DNA from 2 places in the Emticicia sp. SJ17W-69 genome. Region 2 is predicted to be linked to the other one. Evidence: riboswitches for the same ligand, from Rfam matches in the RefSeq annotation. Region 2 holds a riboswitch; the other holds the start of a gene.
What was found. Region 2 has a riboswitch for S-adenosylmethionine ahead of metK (methionine adenosyltransferase). Riboswitches for the same ligand answer to the same signal wherever they lie in the genome.

Region 1 (5,402 bases), 2.3 Mb from region 2:
TGGTGCAACTACCGTTGAAGTAGTATCTGCAATAATCGTTTCACCCGAGCAGTAGGGTTTACGATGGCAATTCCAAAACCAGCTATACGCCAATGACCAAAGTAGAATCAGAAGGGGTAATAGGAATCTGTTCATTTCTTGATTTAGGGTTTATGACAATTTAATTATTTATAAAATTAGGTTTATGAAGCGAAAAGTAACAAAAAGTAACTAAAAAACAAGTTTTTTTATTATTTAAACCATAAATTTATTAAACATATAACAAAACAATCACACTTATTTTATAATTGACCCTACTTAAATATTGGAGTTCTGGATAAAATGAAGAATAAATTTCAATTAATGACCTAAAAAGCCTAATTTTGAGGCTACATAACAAAGAAATTTCTTTACCTTAGTTTGATGGAATCAATTAAAGTTTTTGCCCCTGCCACAGTTGCTAATGTTGCCTGTGGTTTTGATATTTTTGGATTTGCTGTTGATGCCCCTGGCGATGAGGTGATTGTTAGTAAAAGAGCTGATAATCAAATTATTATAACCAATATTACTGGTGAAGAGGGTAAATTAACTTATGATTCAACAAAAAATGCTGTCACCGTCCCAATCATAAAATATTTAACTAAGCTTGGTCTTGGACATGGCTTCGATATTGAACTTCATAAAAAAATGCCGCTCGGCAGTGGTCTTGGAAGTAGTTCAGCCAGTTCAGTAGCTGGCGTTTTTGCAGTCAATGAATTGTTAGACAAACCACTCAGTTCAAAAGAATTACTCCCATTTTCAATGGAAGGTGAACGTATTGCGTGTGGATCAGCTCATGCTGACAATGTTGCTCCTGCCCTATTAGGTGGCTTTGTAGTGGTCAGAAGTTATAGTCCTCTAGATGTTTTTAAAGTAAAAACACCCGATGAATTATACGTTACCATTGTTCATCCTGATATTGAGGTAAATACCAAAGATGCTCGACATATTTTACGCAATGAGGTTTCGATGAAAAATACCATTGCTCAAATGGGAAATGTAGCAGGAATGATAGCAGGCTTGATGCAATCTGACTATGACTTAATTGCCAGTTCAATGGTAGATTTTATCATTGAACCAGTGAGAGCCATTTTGATACCTGAATTTTGGGAAGTAAAACATGCTGCCTTAGAAGCGGGTGCATTGGGTTGTAGTATTTCAGGAGCAGGCCCTTCAATTTTTGCCTTTAGTAAAGGCCGTGAAACCGCCGAAAAGGTAGCCATTGTCATGAAAAATAGCTTTGAAAAAGTTGGAATTCATGGCATTTCTTACGTTTCGGGCATAAATCAATTCGGGCCGAAAATAATTGGCTAACTTCGACTAAGCTCAGTTACTAATAGCCACGCTTATGTAATGTTAGTAAAAATTTGTTAATCGTCATTCAAAAGTCGTAAATTGTTAAAAATGAATAGAATAGCCCTTATCACAGGAGCAACATCAGGTATTGGAAAAGCTACTGCCGAAGCATTTGCCAACAATGGCATTGATTTAATTCTTTGTGGCCGCCGTCAAGAGGTTTTAGACGAGCTGAAAGTTTATTTCTCAGAAAAAGTAAAAGTTACAACGCTAACTTTTGATGTCAGAAATCAAGAAGATGTATCAAATGCCATTGCATCTTTGCCCGAAGAATGGAAAAATATTGATATTTTAGTCAATAATGCAGGAAATGCTCATGGCCTTGAACCAATTCAACAAGGAAAAATCGAAGATTGGGATGCTATGATTGATGGCAATGTAAAAGGTTTATTATATGTTTCGAAAGCAGTAATGCCTACTATGGTCGAGCGTCAAACTGGGCATATTGTTAATTTGAGCTCAGTTGCTGGCAAACAAACGTATGCCAATGGTGCGGTTTATTGTGCATCTAAGTCAGCCGTTGAAGCCATTAGCGAAGGGATGAGATTTGACCTTACGCAATATGGCATCAAAATCACAAATATTGCCCCTGGAGCAGTAGAAACTGATTTTTCATTAGTGCGATTTAAAGGTGATGCCGAGCGAGCTAAAAAAGTTTATGAGGGCTTTGAACCTATTCAGCCAGAAGATGTTGCCGATGCGATTTTATACGCTATCAATACTCCTGCACGAGTCACAATCGCTGATATTGTACTTTACGCCAAAGCCCAAGCTGCTCCAACTGTAATTTATAGAAAGTGATTTCATCATTTGAATGACGAATTTTGAATACCGAATGACGAATATATCAATCGAAATTTGAATTCGTAACTCGTCATTCGTAACTTGTAACTGGCAAATTCGTGGATAATCTTCTTCAACGTGTAAAAGAAATTGACATTCGGCAAGTTGCACGAGATTTGGGTTTTGATATTGTGCAAAGTCGCCGAATGAATTGTCCTTTTCATGTTGAAGACTCTCCTTCTTTGGTATTTTACCCTCCTCCACAAAACGAATTTCATTGTTTTGGCTGTGGTAAACACGGTGATGTTATTAATCTTTATGCCGAAACTTGTCAGATAGATTTTAAGACGGCATTAGAAGAATTAGCAACTCGCTACATTCCTGCTTATGATGGCTCAAAAAATATAAAATTTCGCAAAATAGACATTAAAAGTGTTTATTCGAATAAGCCATTACCAGAAAAAACCTTTATTTTCAAACCAATTTATAGCGAAATCTACGAAAAATTCCAGCAATATTGTTTAAATCAAAATCCAACAGAGTCAACTCGAAAAGCAGCAGAATATTTACGAGGAAGAGGAATTGATGATTGGACAATCAGGCATTTCAAACTTTTTGTATTAAAAAACTATGGTGCTGCCAATGAGTTTCTGAAAACAAATTTTGCAATCGAAGACCTAAAGGCCTGTGGAATTGTGAATGAAAAGGGTAATTTAGTTTTCTTTGTTCATCCCATCATCATCCCTTATTTTCAAGATGGAAGAATTGTTTATTTACAAGGAAGAACCATTGGTGAGCCGCCCGAAGGAGCAAGTAAATATCAATTCCTTTCGGGAGTACCTCGTACTATTTTCAATATTGATTCTATCAAAAAACTTCGTCCCAATGCCGATGTATATATCACGGAGGGTGCTTTTGATTGCATGACTTTAGTAAAAAATGGCATGATAGCAGTAAGTTTAGGCAGTGCCAAAATCTTCAAAAAGGAATGGATTAAATACTTTAAAAAGTACAAAGTTTGGGTAAGTTTCGACAATGATGCTGCTGGTACTAAAGGAGCTGATGATTTGGTTGAAGAATTACTCGAAGCTGGAATTTTAGCAGAAAAAAGAGATTGGAGCAAAGGTTTTAAAGATATTAATGAATATTTTGGTAGAACAATTTTCTAAGTTGTTCTGCTATAAACAATTTAGAAAATTATTCTACGAAATTTGTTTTCTAACAATTCACACAGCATCTTTGCAATATCAATTCTTCTTCATAGAAAATTGATTTATACAGACGAGGGGAGAGAATAGGCTCTATGAACCCCGGGCAACCTGTCCCGCTACTTGCGATAAGGTGCCAATACCTACCGAAATGGTCAAAACCATTCGGACTTATAAACCAATCAAATAAAATCGTTGGTTTTAGATAGTACCTAAGTTCAAAGTGCCAATAGCACTCTGTATTTAACGCAATATTTTTAATTTTATGCCAAACGATATTATTCATTTCAAAGAAATTATAAAAAAAATGCCACCTAATCCTGCGGGTGCTTGGCATTATATTGATTTCCCAGAAAATGCTTATGAAGTTTTTGGCAGGCGAAACTTTGTAAAAGTTAAAGGTTTTATCAACGGAAAACCTTTCAAAAGTAATTTATTTCCAAAAGGAAATGCACTTCATGCCATTACTATTCCCTTGAAATTACAAAAAGAATTAGGTGTAAAACTAAATGATGAAATTACTGTTTCGATAGAAGAAGATTTTGAAGTGGTAATCGTCCCAATGCCAGTTGAGCTACAAGAAGCCCTTGATTTTGATGAAGAAATGGCTGAATTATTCTTTAAACAATCAAAATCTGTTCAAAAATTCCAAAAGATTTGGATAAATGATGGCAAACAAATAGAAACAAGAATCAATAGAGTAGTGGCACTTTCTGAAAAACTTAGAAAAAAGCGAAAACAGTAGCATTACAAAATTTCATCAACTAACATACTCATTTCTTTATGAAAAAAATACTTTTACTATTGTTGGCGTTGGTTACAATTCAGTCTCTTTTTGCACAAAAAAGCACTGGTCGTAGAGTAATTTTTAAAGTTGTAGCTGATTTAGAGAAATTTAACAAAGCAGAATTTCCTCGTGACACCATTAGTGACCATCCATTGGGTTCTTTTTCCGAAGAAGATTTGTTAAGAAGATATAAATTTCAATTAGCTGCTTATCAAACGCTTGAAAAAATAGATCAAAATACGCTTCCCTTCAATGACAAAATCAATTTAGAGTTATTAAAGCATGAAATTAAAAATCAGCTTACTTATTTTGAGTATCAAGAATATTTGAATCCGATCTTATCAGATGACGGTTTCCATATTGATATTGCTTTTATTGCAAGCAACAATTATAAAACTAAAAAATCTGTCGAATTATATATCCAAAAACTTAATGCGATTCCAAAATATACCGAACAGCATTTAGCATTGATAGCAAAAGGCTTGCAAGTGGGTATTTCTCAGCCAAAAGTGGCTTTGAAAGGCTATGAAAGTACTTACGAACAACACATCGTTGATGATGTAACAAAATCAGTATTTTGGAAGCCCTTTACTACAAAACCTTATGAAGTTAGCGATGCTGACTGGGAAATATTACAAAAAGAAGGCAAAAAAGCTATTTTTGAGCAAGTCATTCCTTCATTTCTACAAATAAAAACCTTTTTCGATAACGAATATTATCCAAAAACTCGCACTACTCTTGGAGCAAGTAATTTTCCGAACGGCAATGCGTATTATGCTGAAAAAGTTAAGTTTTTTACCACTACCAATCTTACTCCAAACGAAGTTTATAATATTGGTTTATCAGAAGTTGAGCGAATCAAAAAAGAAATGTATGATGTGATGAAAGAAGTAAACTTCACAGGTTCACTGAAAGATTTTATTCAAACATTAAGAACAGACCCTAAATTCTACCCAACCTCTGCAGAAGGTTTATTGAAAGAAGCTTCTTACATCGCCAAGAAAATTGATGGAAAATTACCTTTACTTTTTGGCAAACTCCCTCGACAACCTTATGGTGTTGTTCCTGTTCCTGATTTTTTAGCTCCATCTTATACAGGCGGGCGTTATTCTGGGGCATCTATTAATAGTACCCGTTCAGGAAGCTATTGGGTAAATACTTATAACCTCAATAGTAGAACGCTTTATACGCTCGAAGCTCTTACGCTACATGAGGCTGTTCCAGGGCATCATTTACAAAGTGCTTTGACG
Region 2 (5,402 bases):
AGCATTTGGTTTGTTGTTTGTAAAGTTCTAACATTCAATGTTTTTAGGGTCTATTATATTTAGGTATTTTTCGTCATTTCATCAGCAATATAGCATGACTGACTTCGATGAACAACAAAATTGCAAATTTTATCTAAAAAACTCATATTTTTGTGCAAAAAACCTCTGATGTCTCTTCTAAAAATACAAAATCTGCATAAAACTTTTGGGGGAAATTCCGCTGGGAAGCAAGCTGATAGTAGTAAAAAAGCCATTAATAATATCTCGCTTTCTATAGAGAAAGGTGAAATATTGACAATTTTGGGTGAAAGTGGCTCAGGAAAAACCACGCTTTTACATCTGATCGCAGCTCTACATGAGCCAGATGCAGGTAGTCTAACGCTTGATGGTGAACGTATTACGCCACCTTCAGAAAAACTGATTGCTGGGCATCCTGATATAAAGTTGGTTCGACAAGATTACGGCTTATTTCCGAATATGACTATTCGTGAGAATATTGCTTATGAATTACGTTATTATGAAGAAAAATATCGCAACAAAAGAATTGATAAATTGCTAAAAATCAGTGGTTTGCAAAAAGTGCAGAGTCATCTTCCTCGCCAAGTTTCGGGTGGTGAGCAGCAACGTGCCGTTATCGTTAAAGCCATTGCCGAGCAACCAAAATTATTGCTTTTGGACGAACCTTTTAGTCATTTAGACGCACTTAATAAGCGAAGATTAAAGAATGAAATATTACATATTATTAAAGATGATGGAGTAACTTGTATTTTTGTGACACATGATGTGGCTGATGCGTACGGTATGGCCGACCGCTTAGTAATCATGCAGAAAGGCAAAGTGCTACAAATTGGAACGCCAGAAGAAGTTTATCAAAATCCAATCAATCAATATGTTGCTGAAATTACGGGAGAGCTTGCCTTAAGTACTGAGTTAAGAGTTCTGAGTTCTGAGTTACAACTACAACTCAGAACTCAAAACTCAGAATTCAAAACTTTTTTCCTTCGTCCCGAGCAGCTTCGTATTTCTGAAACCTCTGAGATAAAAGCCCTTGTTGAATCAATAAAATTTCTGGGTGCATATTATGAAGTGATTTTAAAAATAGATAATTTAAGTTTGAAAATGTACAGTTTTGATAAATTGACAGTGGGTGATGTTGTGGGGATTGAGATTTTTGAATGAAATGTAAAATAAAAAGAGTCTTATAGTACTTATAAAACTCTTTAATTTTATAAAAATGCGGTAAGTTAAAATATCCTATTTTTAATTAAATAATAGATAAAAAATCCATTCTTAAAAACGTTTGCAGATATTTTCTGTGTACGTTGAATAAAATTTAGATAAAAATTTATTCTATTCTTTGCATTTGTTTAGGTAATTGTTCAACTTTGCATCAGTATCAAGAAACTCTGATTGAAAAATCAGAAATCCAACCGAGTCGAAACACTACGGTGGTCAAAGGATGCGGGCTGTTCTTAAGTCAAAAATGTTTTATTTTTCTCTTCAAAACTTCCGCAAAATAGTCTTAATACCAAGTTTTTTAAATGGGAGATTATTGATTGTTAGCTGTGTATTTGTGATGGTATTTTATTCACTCATTTACTCACTCACTCAATTACTCATTAGATTCAATAAATATCATTAACCAAAAACATAGGATTTATGCCTTATTTATTCACTTCTGAGTCTGTATCGGAAGGACACCCAGACAAAGTATCAGACCAAATATCAGATGCCCTGATTGATAACTTCATGGCGTTTGACCCTTCATCTAAAGTAGCATGCGAGACTTTGGTAACGACAGGTTTAGTTGTTTTAGCAGGAGAAGTAAAAACTCAAACTTATCTTGATGTTCAATCAATTGCTCGTGAGGTAATCCGTAAAATTGGTTATACTAAATCGGAGTACATGTTTGAGTCTAATTCTTGCGGAATTATCTCAGCGATTCATGACCAATCGGCCGATATTAATCAAGGTGTTGATAGAGCAGTAGCTGCAGATGATTTTGAGTCAAAAGCAAATGCTCAAGGTGCTGGCGACCAAGGTATGATGTTTGGTTATGCCACTCGTGAAACCGACAATTATATGCCATTAGCATTGGATTTGGCTCACACCATCCTCCAAGAAATGTCATATATTCGTAATAATGAACCTGAATTGATTCCTTATTTACGTCCTGATGCTAAATCGCAAGTAACAATCGAATATTCTGACGATAATGTTCCTCAAAGAATTGATACAATCGTTGTTTCAACGCAGCACGATGATTTCGCTGATGATAATACAATGTTGGCAAAAATCAAAGCCGATATTATCAATATTGTGATTCCACGTGTACAAGCAAAATTGAAAGCTGATTTACAATTGTTGTTCAACGACCAAATTACTTATCATATCAATCCAACTGGGAAATTTGTTATCGGTGGACCACACGGAGATACAGGTTTGACAGGTCGTAAAATCATCGTTGATACTTACGGCGGTAAAGGTGCTCATGGTGGCGGTGCTTTCTCTGGAAAAGACCCATCAAAAGTTGACCGTTCGGCAGCTTATGCCACTCGCCATGTAGCTAAAAACTTAGTAGCGGCTGGTCTTTGCGACGAAGTATTGGTACAAGTTTCTTATGCTATTGGTGTTGCAAAACCTTGTGGCTTGTTTGTAACAACGTATGGTACTGCCAAAGTTGATATGAGCGATGGCGAAATTGCACGTAAAGTAGAAGAAATTTTCGATATGCGTCCGTATGCAATTGAGCAACGTTTGAAATTACGTAACCCAATTTATTCAGAAACTGCTGCTTATGGCCACATGGGACGTAAAAATGAAGTGGTAACAAAAACTTTCAAAGGGCCAGATGGTTCCGTTGTTACCAAAGAAGTAGAACTTTTCACTTGGGAAAAATTAGATTATGTCGATGCAGTGAAAACAGCATTTGGTTTGTAAAAATTGCCGTCAGTGAATACACTGACAGAAGGCCGTAGATATAAGAAAAGGAAGTCGAAATGGCTTCCTTTTTTTGTGTCTGTACGACGGATTTCCTAATCCGTCAAACCTCCCAAAGCATCCTTCCAAAACAGCTTTTTCAAGATTAAGAAATAATGAGTATTTTCGCAGAAAAAAAGAACAAATTTCAATGAAAATAAGTAACCCAAATTATAAGATAATAATCAGTATTCTTTCTCTGCTTTCTTTTTCAGCATTTGCACAAATACCAAAACCAGCCAGTGTTATACCTACACCCAAGCCAACAGTCTATGCAATCGTCGAGCAAGTAAGAAAAAAATATGCCCCTGATAAACGTGTAGCTATTTTTCAGGCCGATTTGGATTCAAATCGAATAGTAGGGAAAACAAATTTGCCATTAGCAAAAAAAGATTTGTTAAATCGCTTAAAATCAAATGGTTATGTATTGGTTGATGCGATAAAAACTTTACCTGATGAAGATGATTTGGGCGATAAAACTTACGCTTTGGTGAATATTTCGGTAGCAAATATGCGAAGTCAGCCAAAAGAATCAGCCGAATTAGCTTCTCAAACGTTGCTCGGGACTGCATTAAAGATATTTGACAAAGACCGTTATTGGTACCAAGTTCAGACACCTGATAATTATATTGGATGGGTAGAAGGAACAACCATCAGCCGCATAAGTAAAGCTGATTTAGATAGCTATCAATCAAAAACTAAGTTGATGTATGCAAAACCTTATGGTTTTTCTTACACTAAACCCGATGAAAATGCTCAGACGATTTCTGACCTCACTTGGGGTGATTTATTAATTGTAAAAGATACGCTGAAAGGTTTTTATGAAGTAATTTATCCTGATAATCGTCAGGCATTTGTTGCTCAAAATGAAGTGATTCATTTCCAACAATGGCAAAAAACAACCCAAGCAACCGAACAAAGCTTGGTTGGTGCAGCCACAAAAATGATGGGTTTACCGTATTTATGGGGCGGCACTTCATGGAAAGGCGTTGATTGTAGTGGTTTTACAAGAATGATTTATCAAAATAATGCTATTCTTCTTCCTCGTGATGCTTCTCAGCAGGTATTTGCTGGGGATGAAGTTCCATTTGAGCAACTGAAAGTAGGAGATTTATTGTTTTTTGGAGAAAAAGCTACTCCTGAAAAACCCGAAAAAGTGGTACATGTAGGTATGTGGATTGGTGATAATCAATTTATTCACTCTTCGGGAATGGTTAGAATTAGTAGTTTTGACAAAAATTGTAGCAATTATGATTCCCATAATGCCAGTCGTTATTTGCGTTCAAGACGCATTTTAGGTTCAGAGAAAGGCGTTGTCCCATTGAGAAAGTAATAGACTGTCGAAAGGAGAGCAATGTTTTGTAATAAAATTACTTGATGTCTTATTTGTCAATTATACACTTATTCAATACTTTCGTAAAATATTCAACCAAAAATAAATAATGAAAAAATCACTCATTTTTTCTTTTCTTCTTCTCAGTATAGCATTTGCCTGTAAGCAAACTCGCAAAATGCTTAATGATGAAGCATATTCTAAACTTTCTGATGAAGAAAAACGAAAAGTTGAACATGCCCTTGATGGTATTCAACTTGCTGACCCTGAGTTGGAAGTGACGCTTTTTGCATCAGAACCAATGATGATGAACCCAACCAATATGGATATTGATGCGAAAGGAAGGGTTTGGATTTGTGAAGGGTATAATTATCGAAATAAATTAAATCCAAAGAATCCATATAACAAAAAAGGTGACAGAATCTTGATTATGGAAGACACCGACCAAGATGGAAAAGCTGATAAAAGTACGGTTTTCTATCAAGGCGAAGACATCAATGCGGCTCTCGGTATTTCGGTTTTAGGTAATAAAGTAATTGTTTCATGCAGTCCAAATGTGTTTTTGTTTACTGATGAAAATAGTGATGGGAAAGCCGATAAAAAAGAAATTATTTTTACTAATCTGAAAGGTGTTCAACATGACCATGCTATTCATGCTTTTTCATTTGGACCTGATGGAAAATTATACTTTGATGGTGGAAATGAAGTAGAGACTTTGAGCGATAAAAATGGCAAAGAATTGACAGATGATTTAGGTCGCCCATTTTCAACTTATAAGCAAGGGAAAGTATTCCGTTGTGATATTGACGGTTCAAATGTTGAGATTTTAGCTCATAATTTTCGTAATAACTACGAAGTAGCCGTTGATTCTTATGGTAGAATGTGGCAATCGGACAATGATGATGATGGAAACAAGGGCGTGCGTATCAATTATGTAATGGATTATGGCAATTATGGCTTCAAAGATGAAATGACTGGGGCAAGTTGGCAAGAACGTCGTACTAATTGGGAAAGTGAAATTCCTTTGCGTCATTGGCATTTGAACGACCCAGGTGTGGTACCAAATTTATTACAAACAGGTGCTGGTTCG

Region 1: linked by a shared signal. The riboswitch ahead of ACQUQZ_RS13820 (DUF1905 domain-containing protein) and the one ahead of metK (methionine adenosyltransferase) in region 2 are both predicted to bind S-adenosylmethionine.

The regions. Positions count from the first base shown of each region.
Region 1 is NZ_JBNTQY010000001.1:3,389,615-3,395,016, forward strand. It holds gene ACQUQZ_RS13800 (OmpA family protein) at 1-135, opposite strand, end outside; gene ACQUQZ_RS13805 (homoserine kinase) at 403-1,332, shown strand; gene ACQUQZ_RS13810 (SDR family NAD(P)-dependent oxidoreductase) at 1,423-2,175, shown strand; gene ACQUQZ_RS13815 (CHC2 zinc finger domain-containing protein) at 2,277-3,326, shown strand; SAM riboswitch class I at 3,428-3,545, shown strand; gene ACQUQZ_RS13820 (DUF1905 domain-containing protein) at 3,631-4,110, shown strand; gene ACQUQZ_RS13825 (DUF885 domain-containing protein) at 4,149-5,402, shown strand, end outside.
Region 2 is NZ_JBNTQY010000001.1:1,138,466-1,143,867, forward strand. It holds gene ACQUQZ_RS04875 (NUDIX hydrolase) at 1-34, opposite strand, end outside; gene ACQUQZ_RS04880 (ABC transporter ATP-binding protein) at 169-1,179, shown strand; SAM-I-IV-variant riboswitch at 1,389-1,495, shown strand; gene metK (methionine adenosyltransferase) at 1,660-2,940, shown strand; gene ACQUQZ_RS04890 (NlpC/P60 family protein) at 3,131-4,312, shown strand; gene ACQUQZ_RS04895 (PVC-type heme-binding CxxCH protein) at 4,422-5,402, shown strand, end outside.